DNA from 3 places in the Halanaerocella petrolearia genome. Region 1 is predicted to be linked to each of the others. Evidence: riboswitches for the same ligand, from Rfam matches in the RefSeq annotation. Region 1 holds a riboswitch; each other region holds the start of a gene.
The links. Region 1 has a riboswitch for S-adenosylmethionine ahead of ACYQ39_RS09720 (methionine ABC transporter ATP-binding protein). Riboswitches for the same ligand answer to the same signal wherever they lie in the genome.
Positions count from the first base shown of each region.

Region 2: it holds a riboswitch for S-adenosylmethionine, as region 1 does, so the genes downstream of both, ilvA (threonine ammonia-lyase) here and ACYQ39_RS09720 (methionine ABC transporter ATP-binding protein) in region 1, are expected to answer to the same signal.
Region 3: it holds a riboswitch for S-adenosylmethionine, as region 1 does, so the genes downstream of both, metK (methionine adenosyltransferase) here and ACYQ39_RS09720 (methionine ABC transporter ATP-binding protein) in region 1, are expected to answer to the same signal.

Region 1 covers NZ_BAAHXW010000002.1:498,884-503,660, forward strand. Annotated here, with positions in the region: gene ACYQ39_RS09705 (FecCD family ABC transporter permease) at 1-489, shown strand, start outside; gene ACYQ39_RS09710 (ABC transporter ATP-binding protein) at 737-1,528, shown strand; gene ACYQ39_RS09715 (TIGR03905 family TSCPD domain-containing protein) at 1,749-1,988, shown strand; SAM riboswitch class I at 2,056-2,165, shown strand; gene ACYQ39_RS09720 (methionine ABC transporter ATP-binding protein) at 2,379-3,431, shown strand; gene ACYQ39_RS09725 (methionine ABC transporter permease) at 3,403-4,074, shown strand; gene ACYQ39_RS09730 (MetQ/NlpA family ABC transporter substrate-binding protein) at 4,281-4,777, shown strand, end outside.
Region 2 covers NZ_BAAHXW010000001.1:1,429,404-1,434,180, forward strand. Annotated here, with positions in the region: gene ACYQ39_RS07215 (hypothetical protein) at 1-488, opposite strand, end outside; gene ACYQ39_RS07220 (RidA family protein) at 836-1,231, opposite strand; gene ilvA (threonine ammonia-lyase) at 1,335-2,540, opposite strand; SAM riboswitch class I at 2,852-2,960, opposite strand; gene pyrG (CTP synthase) at 3,016-4,617, opposite strand.
Region 3 covers NZ_BAAHXW010000002.1:1,131,694-1,136,470, reverse strand. Annotated here, with positions in the region: gene ACYQ39_RS13045 (D-2-hydroxyacid dehydrogenase) at 1-788, opposite strand, end outside; gene ACYQ39_RS13040 (hypothetical protein) at 1,045-1,644, shown strand; gene metK (methionine adenosyltransferase) at 1,695-2,873, opposite strand; SAM riboswitch class I at 3,017-3,118, opposite strand; gene ACYQ39_RS13030 (MalY/PatB family protein) at 3,181-4,338, opposite strand; gene sfsA (DNA/RNA nuclease SfsA) at 4,356-4,777, opposite strand, start outside.

The sequences.
Region 1 (4,777 bases):
CTCAGTCCTATTTATTTAGCTAGTCAAGCTTATGTCTGGTTGACAGGAAGTGTTTATGCTACAACATGGAGTGATGTTTTGACTCTACTTCCTTGGTTAGTGGGACTGTTGCCTATTGCTTTTATGTATGCTAAAGATATGAATGTGCAGATTTTAGGAGATGAGATTGCTCAAGGAGTTGGGAGTGCAGTAGAGAAGAAGAGGTTAATTTTATTGTTGATTAGTGTTGGCTTAGCTGCTTCATCTGTATCAGTAGCAGGTGGTATTAGTTTTGTAGGTCTGATGGCGCCTCATATAGCAAGAAAATTAGTTGGCCCAACTTTTGAAGTCTTATTGCCAACATCGGCTTTATTAGGAGGTCTGATTTTACTATTGGCTGACCTGATTGCTAGGGTAGCTTTTCTACCTCTTGATCTACCAGCAGGTATTTTTACAGCAGCTATTGGTGCCCCTTATTTTATTTACTTATTATATAAGACTAATAAATAGCTATTAGCTGTGAGCTATGAGTCGTTAGCTAATTCAAAGTCAAAACCATAAAATAATTCAAATCTTTTAAAACTAAAGAAGTTATATAATTTAGATCTTGATTGCAGAGGTTTTGAATTTGGCACATAGCACATAGCACATAGCACATAGCACATAGCAGACAGCAGACAGCAGATAGCTATGTCACTGAAAGTGACAAATACTTTAACAAGTAGGATATAAATTATTTTAAGGAGAGTAGAGAATTATGAAACATGTATTAGAGACTGAAGATTTAACATTAGGCTATGGAGAGGAAATAATCATTGATGAACTTGATTTACAGCTACCTAAAGGTGAAATCACAGTATTTGTAGGTGGAAATGGAGCCGGAAAGTCTACTTTACTTCGTTCTTTAGCTAGATTACTAAAGCCTAAAACTGGTTCAATAATCTTGGATAAGTCTGATATCAGTAAGTTATCTACTAAAGAATTGGCTAAAAAGATGGCCATTCTGCCTCAAGGGCCAACTGCCCCAGAAGAATTAACTGTATTACAGCTAGTTAAGCAGGGGCGATATCCTCATCAAAATTGGTTACAACAATGGTCTAAAGAAGATGAAAGAATGGTTAATAAGGCGTTAGCAGATACCCAATTGACTAAACTGGCTGACAAACCAGTCAACTCTCTATCAGGTGGTCAGCGTCAGAGAGCATGGATAGCTATGGTATTGGCCCAAGGTACAGATACTATCCTATTAGATGAACCAACTACTTATTTAGATATGGCCCATCAGATAGAAGTCCTTGATCTACTTTTTGAGTTGAATCAAGCTCAAGACTGTACTATTATAATGGTACTGCATGACTTGAATTTAGCTTGTCGCTATGCTGATCATATAGTGGCTTTAAATAACAAAGAAGTTGTTGCTCAGGGGACACCTCAAGAGGTTATGACGGCTAAATTAGTTGAATCTGTCTTTGATATGCAGGCTAAGATTATTGAAGATCCATTATATGAGACTCCAATGTGTATTCCTTTCAGTAAGCATGTTAAATAACTTCAGTGTGAGGAATGAGTGTCAGTAAATTTAGGATTAAAAAATTATTTTATATTTTAATGGTTTATAAGTTTTTGACTTTAGGTTTTAACTGTCAATTGTAAATTGTAAACTGTCAACTATTGATATAATGTAATGTTATATTATATCAATTAAGTTTGATTGTTATTAATAAATCCAATATACTAGAGAAAAAAAGTTAATATGGGAGGCAATAAAGATGGAGTCATTTGAAACAACAGGTGTTTGTGCTAGAGAGATTAAATTTGATGTAAATGATGAAGGAGTAATTGAAGAAGTAGAGTTTGTAGGAGGATGTAATGGTAACTTATCTGGGATAGCTGCCTTAGTAGAAGGGTCTAAGATAGAAGAAGTAGCAGATAAATTGGAAGGAATTACTTGTCGTAACGAGACTTCTTGTCCTGATCAGCTTAGTAAGGCTTTAAAGGAGATGGCTTAAGAAAAAATCTCTTGACAAGTTTAATTAGAGTTGTTATTATATCTGTAACTTAACTAAATAACGCATACTCTTATCTAGAGAGGTGGAGGGACTGGCCCGTTGAAACCCAGCAACCAGTACTTACTTTTATAAGTACCCGGTGCTAACTCCTGCAGTGCATGAGCTGAGAGATAAGAGAAGAGACTATAACCTCTTCTCTTATTGGGAAGAGGATTTTTTATTTCAAGCTATGAGTGTGAGGAATTAGTGTCAGTCAGACTTTTCGTAATAAATTCACTAGTTACTGACACCATATATCAATCAAAAGCAGCTAGTAAGTCTCTTGTAATAACTATCGATTGAAATATAAGCTGACTCAAACCTAATAGATTAGAAGGGGTAGATGTAGTAATGATTGAAATTAAGGATTTAACCAAGACCTACCAAAGTGAAGAAGGACCAGTCACAGCATTAGAAGGAATTGATCTAGAGATTGATGAAGGCGAGATTTTTGGGATTATTGGCCCGAGTGGTGCAGGAAAAAGTACCTTTATTCGATGTCTGAATTTATTAGAACGTCCTACTAAAGGGCAAATAATTATAGATGGCAAAGATTTAACTCAATTAAGTACTTCTCAATTACGTGCTGCACGAAAAGATATAGGAATGATCTTTCAAAACTTTAATCTATTACAATCTCGTACAGTAGCAGAGAATGTAGCTTTTTCTTTAGAACTTGCTGGCAAGAAGAAAGCTGAAATAGAACCTAAAGTTGATAAATTACTTAGGTTAGTTGATTTAGAAGATAAAGCTGATAATTATCCTAGTCAGTTAAGTGGAGGACAACAGCAACGAGTAGGAATTGCTCGAGCATTAGCTAATGATCCTAAAGTTCTACTGTGTGATGAAGCGACTTCCTCTTTAGACCCTGAAACAACTCATTCTATTTTAGAATTACTAAAGGATATTAATCAACAATTAGGAATTACTGTTGTGCTTATTACACATGAAATGGAAGTTATTAAGGAAATTTGTACTCAAGTAGCTGTTATAGCAGAAGGAGGAATTGCTGAACAGGGAGATGTACTTGATATCTTTACAGCTCCTAAACAGCCAGTAACTAAGAAATTCTTACAACGGGTAATTAATGCTAATGTACCATCTGAATTACTATCACGTGTTACAGTCAATAATCCTGACCAAGGTCGGTTAATAAAATTAAGCTTTACTGGTGATTCAGCTGGAGAACCAATTGTCTCTGATTTTATTCATACTCACCAGGTTGAAGCTAATATCTTATATGGAAATATTGATAAGATTCAAGGGACTTCTTTTGGAACTTTAGTTATTGAATTAACAGGAGAACGAGATAATATTGAATCTAGTATTAAAGATCTTAAGAATAATTCTGGAGTAAGAATTGAGGTGATTGAAGGTGCAGAATCTACTAGTATTTCTAACTAAGCATAATAGTTTATTGCTAACTGGTATTCAAGAGACTCTTTATATGGTTGGGATTTCAATGTTAGTAGCTATGTTATTTGGAGTTCCTTTAGGAGTAGGAGTAGTAGTTACAGCTCAAGAGAATATTTTAGAAAATAAGTATTTGAATTTATTATTTAGTACTATTATTAATATTACTCGTTCTATTCCTTTTATTGTTCTAATGGTATCTTTGATTCCTATTACTAGAGTTATTGTAGGAACTTCAGTTGGAACTACAGCTGCTATTGTGCCATTAACTACAGCAGCTATTCCTTTCATAGGTAGAATAGTAGAAAGCTCTTTAAAAGAAGTAGATAAGGGAGTAATAGAAGCTGCTCAAAGTATGGGAGCTACTCCATGGCAGATTATTAAGAAAGTTTTATTACCTGAGGCTCTGCCTTCTTTAGTTCTAGGAATGACTATTACAGCAATTACTTTAATTGGTTTCTCAGCTATTGCAGGAGCAATTGGGGCTGGAGGTTTAGGTGACATTGCAGTTAGATATGGATATCATCGTTTTCAGACGGGAATTATGGTTAAGACAGTAATTCTATTAATCATTCTTGTCCAGTCAGTCCAGAGTTTTGGTAATTGGTTGGCAGCTAGATTGGATCATAGTTAAAAGTAGTTTACAGTTAACAGTTTACAATTTACAGTTAGAATGATTAATAAACTATACTTTTTATATTTCAAAAATAGCAATGTTTTTATCTCTAATATATAAGGAGTTTAATTTTGATTTATTTAGTAGTTTGACTGTACTTTGAATTTTAACTGTACACTGTTAACCGTAAACTGTAAATTATATAAAACTGAGGAGGAGAGAAGATGAAGAAGAGATTATTTTTATCAGTAGTTTTATTATTGGTAGTGGCATTGGCAGTAGGATGTGGTAGTAATCAAGAAACAGCAAAGAAAAAACAGAAGTTAGTAGTAGGAGCTACTCCAGTTCCTCATGCTGAAATTTTAAAGAATGTAGTTAAGCCTGAATTGGCTAAAGAAGGTATTACTTTAGAGGTTAAAGAATTCACTGATTATGTAACTCCTAACCTGGCTTTATCAGATGGTAGTATTGATGCTAACTATTTTCAGCATGTTCCTTACTTAAATAACTTTAAGAAAGATAGAGGATTAGATTTAACTTATATTGCTAAGATACATTTAGAGCCAATGGGACTTTATTCTAAAACGATTAATAAATTAGAAGAGTTGAAGTCGGGATCAACAATTGCTATCCCTAATGATGCAACTAATGAAGGAAGAGCATTATTATTGTTAGAGTCTGCTGGTTTAATTAAGCTAAGTGATGATGCTGGATTGAAAGC
Region 2 (4,777 bases), on a different contig from region 1:
TGATTATTAATACCTAACACTACTACCCCCTGATCACCTACCCTGATATCAGTTAAAGAAGCTGAATAATTATTCCTAATTATATCAAGATTAGATTTTAAGTCATAAACTATTTTTTGACCTGTATTTAGATTTTTAAAAATTATTACTTGCTTATTTACCTCTTCAACTATAATTGAGATACTACGATAAAAAGAATCAATAGTTTCTATTTTTCCTTCTTTATTTAACTCAATTCTAGCCTGTTGAAAATTATCTCCCTTAATTGGTCTTAAAGCTTTCAAAGATACATCTCTGTTATTTAACTGAATTGTAGCATTTAAAGCTAATTTATATTCTGTCATCTCTTCTCTACTTTTTAGTAAAATAGTGTCTTGATTAGTATTAACAGCTACTATTTCTCCTATTCTCTCTAAATCACCTTTAGCAGAAACTACAGTAGTCAACATCAACATAAGAACAATAACAAACGTTATGTATTTCTTCATCTTTATCCCTCCCATTTGATTATTCACTAATATTATTTACATTTTTTAGTAATTATATACCAAAAAAATAAAAAAGTAGGTAAAGAATTAACTTTACCTACTTCTTGAAACTACTTATTATTGATATAAAGTGGCACTTTGTGCCACGCTATCAGCAAATGGGTTTTATTACGTAAGGTCTTGATTTCAAGACCTGAAGGATCTGTCGTCTGCTAGGTGCAGATGGTCTTTATCACGAAAAGTTTCTATGAAACTCATAGGGTGAGCTAAATCAAGTTCAAATCATAAACACATCTCAAATCCTTAAAGTGCAGGAATCGTAAGGGAAAAATTTTTAACAACTTAGTTTAATCAAAACTAGCTATAACTTCCATCTCGATTCCTACATCCCTAGGCAACTTAGCTACCTCGACACAAGACCGAGCTGGCTTATGTTTACTAAAGTAATCGGCATAGACTCTATTAATCTTATCAAAGTCATCCATATTACTAATAAATAAGGTAGTTTTTGCTACATCAGACAATTCTAAACCTGTTTCTTTTAAAATAGCCTTCACATTCTCTAAAACCTGCTTAGTCTGTACCTCAATACCTCCTACTATTAGGTCATCATCTCTTTCTGAATCTGGGTCTAAAGGTATTTGTCCTGATAAAAATAATAAATTACCACACTTAACTCCTTGTGAATAAGGGCCAATTGCTGCTGGCGCCTCTGTAGTACTGACTGTCTCTAAATCTGCCATTTGAATACCTCCTAGTTATTTAGTTTACAGTGTATAGTGTATAGTGTATAGTGTACAGTTAACATCAAATAATATAATCATTGATAATCAATGTCAGGAATTACTACTCAAATAACTTATACCCATGCTCTTTTAGAGACTCATAAATCTTTTGAGCATGTTCACGGTTTCTTGTCTCTAACTCTAACTCTACTTCTGCTGAATCAATAGGAATCCCATCCTGGTGATGATTATGATGAATTGAAATTACATTTGCATCTGATTTGGCAATTCGATTTAAAAGTTGTTGTAGATTACCTGGTTGATCTTTGAGTATAGTCTTGAATCTGACTCTGCGACCTGCTTTAGTCAAACCACGTTCAATGATTCTAGAAATCATATTGACATCAATATTACCACCACTTAAAACAGTAGCTATATTTTTATTCTCAACTTCTAATTTATTATTCAAAACAGCTGCTAAAGCAGTAGCTCCAGCACCTTCAACTGTCATCTTGGCCCGTTCTAACAACATTAAAATCGCATTAGCAATCTCTTCATCACAGACTGTTACAACTCCATCAAGATACTCCTGACATAATTGATAGGTTACTGAACCTGGTCTCTTAACTGCTATTCCATCAGCAATAGTATTAGCCTTGTCTAAACTAATTATTTTATCTTGCTTTAATGATCTTTTCATAGCTGGAGCACTAGCTGCCTCAACTCCAATCACTTTTACTTCTGGCTTTATTGTTTTAGCTGCTACAGCAATGCCAGAGATTAATCCTCCCCCACCAATTGGGGCTAATATAATATCGACTTCTGGTAGATCTGCAAGGATTTCTAAACCAATTGTTCCCTGTCCTGCAATCACTTCTGGATCATTAAAAGGATGTAAAAAAGTTAAATTTTGCTCTTGTTGTAACTCCATTGCTTTATTATATGCTTCATCATAGACAGTTCCATACAGAACAACATTAGCTCCATAATTCTGTGTAGCTGTTACTTTAGCAATTGGAGCATCCTCAGGCATTACAATAGTAGCTTGTAGACCATTCTTAGTAGCACCTAAAGCAACTCCTTGGGCGTGATTTCCTGCTGAAGAAGCAATAACTCCTCGTTCCCTTTCTTTTTCAGTTAAATTGGCTATCTTATTGTAGGCTCCTCTAATTTTAAAAGAACCAGTCTTTTGTAAATTTTCTGCTTTAAGATAAATCTGGTTATTACTTAATTGGCTAAAAGTTGTACTATAACTTAAATTAGTTTTATGTATAATTCCTGTTAAATTTTTAGCAGCTTCTTTTATCTTATTTAAAGTAACTTCCATTATAAACCTCCTTGGTTGATAGTGCTATAGCTATCAGCAAATAGTTTCTATTACAAAAGGTCTTGTTTTTTAGACCTGAAGGATGTGTTGTGAGTAGATGGTCTTTATCACAAAGAGCTTCTGTGAAAAATCTGCTAATGGCACACAGCACACGACACATGACTGTATCACCTATGGTGACACAATTATATACATAATATACCATTAATAAAGCATACAGTTATTAAGATTATCCCCTATTAAATATAAAAATATAATTATCAACAGTGTTAAAATAAAAAAATCCTCTTCTTAAGAAGAGGATTTTACTCTTCTCATCTTTCAAAGTTCCACTAGAAAACTTTGTAGGAGTTGGCACCTTCCCTAATCGGGGGTTGCCGGGCTTCATTGGGCCAGTCCCTCCACCACTCTGGATAAGAATATAAAATTATTTTATTTTAAACTATATTAACATCTTTATCTAGCTATGTCAATTCTAATTATTTAAAGCCGCCTCAACAAATCCTTTAAATAATGGATGTGGGCGATTAGGACGTGATTCAAATTCAGGATGGAACTGACTAGCTACAAACCATGGGTGGTCCTCTATTTCAACAACCTCTACTAACCTATCATCTGGAGAAACACCAGATAAAACTAAACCTGCTTCAGTTAATTTTTTACGATATTGATTATTAAATTCATAACGATGGCGGTGTCGTTCATAAATTACCTCTGCTTCATATAAATCACGACAGACAGTATCTTCTGGAACCTTGCAAGGATATAATCCTAATCTCATAGTTCCACCTTTTTCTTCAACATCCTTCTGCTCTGGCATTAGATCAATTACTGGATAAGGAGTATCATCATCAAATTCAGCACTATGTGCTCCTTCTAAACCACATACATTACGAGCAAATTCAATTACGGCACACTGCATTCCTAAACAGATGCCAAAGTATGGAACTTCATTCTCTCTAGCATACCGAATTGTTTCAATCTTACCTGGTACACCTCGATCACCAAAGCCACCCGGCACTAAAATACCATCTACATTAGATAAATGGGCTTTAGCACCATCTTCTTCAACATCTTCAGCATGAATCCATTTAATATCTATTGCCGTATCATTACTTACACCAGCATGTTGTAATGATTCAACAATACTAATATAAGCATCAGGTAACTCAACATACTTACCTACAATGGCAATACTTGTATCATTACTTAGATTCTTCATTTTATTTACCATTTCTCGCCATTCAGATAGATCTGGTTGCTCTACTCGAGAATGTAAATCTAACTTTTTAAGAGTTATATCTGCTAAACCTTCTTGTTCTACAATTAATGGCACATCATAGATACATTCTGCATCTTTAACTGGAATTACTGCTTCTTCATCAATATCACAGAATAAAGCAATCTTATCTTTAACTTCTTTGGTTAACTCTCGCTCACTACGACAAATAATCACATCTGGTTGAATACCTAACCGTCTTAATTCTTTAACACTATGTTGAGTTGGCTTTGTCTTTAGCTCATTTGCTGCATTAAGATATGGAATTAAAGTACAGTGAATATACATTACATTCTCTGGGCCAAAGTCATGTTTACACTGTCTAATTGTCTCTAAGAAAGGTAGCCCTTCAATATCACCAACAGTACCACCAATTTCAACTAAAGCCACATCAACATCTTCATTATCACCTAATCGTTCCACTCTAGATTTAATCTCATCAGTTATATGAGGAATTACCTGTACTGTACCACCTAAATAATCTCCGCGTCGTTCTTTCTTCAATACTGTAGAATATATCTGTCCAGTTGTTACATTAGAATTTTGATTCAAATCAATATCAATAAATCGCTCATAATGTCCTAAATCTAAATCTGTCTCGGCACCATCATCAGTTACAAAAACTTCTCCGTGTTGATAAGGATTCATAGTACCTGGGTCAACATTAATATATGGGTCTAACTTCTGAACTGTAACATTTAACCCTCTCTCTTTTAACAATCTACCTAAAGATGCAGCTGTAATTCCTTTTCCTAATGAAGAAACAACACCACCAGTTACAAAAATATACTTTGTCATTAATAAATCCTCCCTTTAATATAGTGTCATGAGTCGTGATTTGTGTGTCCTGAGCTAAATTCTTTAAATTTTTAAACTCATAGCTCACAGCTCAAGACTCATAGCTTGAAACTTTATATCAATTAAATTCAACTTTTATAATTAAAATTAGATAGTAATC
Region 3 (4,777 bases), 630 kb from region 1:
GGTTCAGGAGTAGTAACATCTAATCCAGCCCCTGCTATCCAACCTTCAGTTAAAGCCTTTATCAAATCATTCTGTACAACTAACTCCCCACGCCCAACATTAACTAAGAAAGCATCTTTCTTCATCAACTGTAACTCTTGTGCTGAAATTATTCCTTTAGTCTCTTCTGTAATCGGTAAAGATAAGATTATATAATCTGACTCCTTTAGTACTTGGTTAATTTCATCTTGAGTATATAACTTATCTACATAATCAGGAACTTGATCTACTGTCCGTTTCAGTGCCAATACTCTAGAGCCTAAAGCTTGAGCACGTTTAGCAACTTCTCTTCCTATATTCCCAAAACCAATTATTCCACAAGTAGAACCATAAATATCTCTTCTTGCTCTTACTGATTGCCATTCTTTCTGCTGTTGTTGCTCAAAATACTGAGATAGATTATTATTAAAAGCTAAAATCATACCTAAAATATGTTCAGCTATTGGCAAACCATAAACACCACTAGAATTAGTCAAAATAATATCTTGGTTATGATACAAACTTTGATCTATATACTTACTTGCACCAGCACTTGGTAGATGTAACCATTTCAAATTTTCTGCCTTCTTTAGATCTTCCTTCTTTGGCCAACCAAATATAATATCTGCTTTTTTTATCATTTCAGTAGTAACTTCATCTGCTTGAAGATTAGTAATTGCAACTTGAGGAGCCATCTTTTTTAAACTAGATAACTGACTTTGGTCAAAGTCTGCACCAAACATAATTAAAATCTCAAGATTATTAGTCACTTTATCTCCTCCTTTGTATATTACAATTATAAACCAATTTTATTGTATATTTCAATTAATTTAAATAGGCTGTTATTATATTTATGTATTATAGAAGGTTATTTATGCAAAGGTGATATTTCTCTTTCAGTAACATAGCCATCAGTTAATAGTATTATATACGACCAATACCTAGCTAAATAACTTAAATGCTACTATAGACAGGTTATAATCTAACCTGAACTATCGATAATATTAATAAGAGGGAGGGGATACTATGACTGAAGATGGCGTCAATAGAATTACAAAGACATCTCCAATTACTAAAACAAATCAGTATCATGACCATGCTTATAAACAAAATAAAGGTCGACAACAAAAGAAATCAAAAAAGAGTGACTTTCTTACTCTAACAGAAGAGCTTAAAGACGATAAGAAAGAGAAAAAAGAAGATAACCAAAAAGAATCTTATTCAGAATTAGAAGAAAAACTAAAGGTTGATACTGATAAATGGGGGATAGAGACTATTTCTAACCAAATTTTAGATTTGATCAAAGAAAAATACCAACAAAATCCAACTAAATTAAAGTCTTTCCATAAACAAGTTAAAAAGATTATTAATATTAGTTATAAGAAAGCACATAAAGCACTAGAACCTCTCCCAACAGATAGCGAAAAATTAATTACTGCTACTTATAAAGAGACAAGAAAAAAACTAAAAGAATGGACTATAAATAAAACTGAATCATCGCAACTAGCACCTAAAAACTTAACATTAAAAACCTTGCAAATAGAAATGACTGAATTATTTTTGGAGCAAGGTCGTTACTTCAAAGAACAAAAAACTTTACAACCAACTATTAATCTAAAAGGATAAACCAGCCCCTAATAAGATAAATACCGCCCTATAGGGCGGTATTTTATAATTTATAAACCTGCTTCTTCTTTTAATAGACCAGCTTTATCAGTTCTCTCCCAAGGTAAATCTAAATCAGACCGCCCAAAGTGACCATAGGTTGCTGTCTGGCGATAAATTGGCTGCCTCAAATCTAATTCTTTAATAATCTCACCTGGACGTAGATCAAAGTGCTTATCAACTAATTCTTCAATCTTATCCTCTTCAAGCTTAGCGGTACCAAATGTATCAACCATAATTGATACTGGATGAGCTACTCCAATAGCATATGATAATTGTACCTCACATTTATCTGCTAAACCTGCTGCTACTATATTTTTAGCTACATAACGAGCAGCGTAAGTAGCAGATCTATCTACTTTAGTAGCATCTTTACCAGAGAATGCTCCTCCACCATGGCGTGCCATACCACCATAAGTATCAACAATGATCTTTCGTCCTGTCAATCCAGCATCTCCTTGCGGACCACCAATTACAAAGCGACCAGTTGGATTGATATAATATGTAGTCTCTTCATCTAATAAATCAGCATCAATAACTGGCTTTACTACCTCTGCAACTAAATCCTCTCGTAGATCTTCTAGTTCAATTTCAGGATGATGCTGAGTAGAGATAACAATTGCATCAATTCGTACTGGCTTGTCTCCTTCATACTCTACTGTAACTTGAGTCTTGCCATCAGGTCGTAGATAATTTAGTGACCCTTCTTTTCTTACTTTAGCCAACTGCTGGGCCAACTTATGGGATAGAGTAATTGGTAAGGGCATCAACTCTTCTGTTTCATTAGTAGCATAACCAAACATAATGCCCTGATCTCCTGCCCCAATCTCTTCTTGGGCCCCTTCTTTAGATTCCAAAGCCTCATCAACTCCCATAGCAATATCAGGAGACTGTTCGTCAATAGAAGTTAAGACTGCACAAGTTTCAGAGTCAAAACCATATTTGGCCCTTGTATAACCTATATCTTCAATAGTTTCTCGCGCAACTTCCGAAATATCAACATAACAATCGGTAGAAATTTCACCAGCTACTAAGACCATTCCTGTAGTAACTGTTGTTTCACAAGCTACTCTAGCCGCTGAATCCTCTTCTAAGATAGCATCCAAAACAGCATCAGAAATCTGATCTGCCACCTTATCTGGATGACCTTCTGTTACTGATTCAGATGTAAAAAAGTATCTTTCTGACATAATTATTACCTCCTATATTTAATCCACAATTAATAATCACTAACTGCTAATTAAAATCTATCTATTATTTTTCCGCAACTAACTAAAATAATTTCTTATTAAAATAAAAAAACTCTCCTAACTGGAGAGATAATAAGCTACTCAATACATCTCCCAGAAAAAAGACTGGCAGGAATTAGCACCTTTCCTTCTCAGGCGGTTGCTGAGCTTCATAGGGCCTGTCCCTCCACTACTCGTGATGTATTATTCTATTTTTTAATCAACTTAATTCTATCATAACCAATTTAATATGTCAATTATCATAAGATTATATCTTATCAACTGCCTTTTTTAACCTCTGTAAACCTTCCTTTAATACTGATTTAGGACAAGCTATATTAATCCTTTGAAATCCACTTCCCTGCTCTCCAAAGATTGGCCCAGGATTTAAAATCAACTCCGCTTCTTTAAATAATAAACTTCTAATCTCTTTATCAGTCAAACCTAATTCTCTAAAATCTAACCAGACTAAATAGGTACCTTCTGGTTCAATAACATTTATTTGAGGTATATTCTCTTCTATATAACTTTGCAAAAACTCTAAGTTATTCTTTAGATAAACTAAAAGTTCATCTAACCATTCTTCTCCTTTATTATAAGCTGCCCTAGCTGCTGTAACTGCAAATATATTTGGCCTTCCTACCCCTGTACTCTCTAAAGTATGTTGAAATAACTCTCTAATATTCTGATTAGGAATAATAATATTAGAAATCTGAATACCTGCAATATTAAAAGTCTTTGTGGGAGCATTACAGATTACAGAATTTTGTTTAAATTCTTCTGAGAGAGAAGAAAATACTTGGTGTTCATTATCTGACAAAATCAAATCAGAATGAATCTCATCTGCAATTATAATTACGTCATTTTTATTACATATTTCCCCTAATTTCCTCAATTCCTCTTCACTCCAGACTCTACCAACTGGGTTATGAGGACTACAAAGAATCATAAGTTTAACTCGCGAGTCAAGTTTTTCCTCTAAATCTGCAAAGTCCATCTGATAACTAGCACCATCAAATTGTAAAGGATTATCAACTACATGACAGCCATTATTCTCTACTACTTCATAAAAAGGATAGTAGACAGGTGATTGAATAACTACCTTATCACCTTGATTAGTCAAAGCTCTAACTAACATATTCAAAGCTGGAACTACCCCTGGACTAATAGAGATCCAATCTTTCTTTACTTCCCATTGCTGGCGTCTTTTCATCCACTGGATAACTGCATCATAGTATGAGTCATATCCTCCAGCATAGCCAAAAATACCATGCTCTACTCTTTTAGCAAGAGCTTCTCTGACTGCTTTAGGGCTCTTAAAGTCCATATCTGCTACCCACATAGGTAACATATTATCATCACCAATTGTATCCCACTTTAAAGAATCAGTATCTCTCCGATCAATTACATCATCAAAATTAAACATAAAATAATCCCCCTTACTTATACCTTAACTTTTATTTGATTATCCAGCTTAATTCCATCTGTGTTTGTTTGGCATTGATAAGCATAAACTTCTACTCCTGCATCTATAGTTTCTTCTAACTTTTGAGCAAAGTCAAGATCAATTCTACGACAAGGAGTAAAATAATCAATATTCTGACGTTGAATAATAAATAAAACTACACTACGATAGCCCTTTTGATGAGCCTCAATCAACTCATCTAGATGTCTACGCCCTCGCTTTGTAGGAGCATCCGGAAATTTAGCTATCTTATCTTCTACTAAAGTAACTGATTTAACTTCTATTAAACATTCTTCTTCTCCATTACGTAATAAAAAATCTAATCTACTATTACCAACAGTATATTCAGCAATAACCTCTTGATAATCTTTAAACTCAGAAAAAAAGTTCGTTTCTAAAG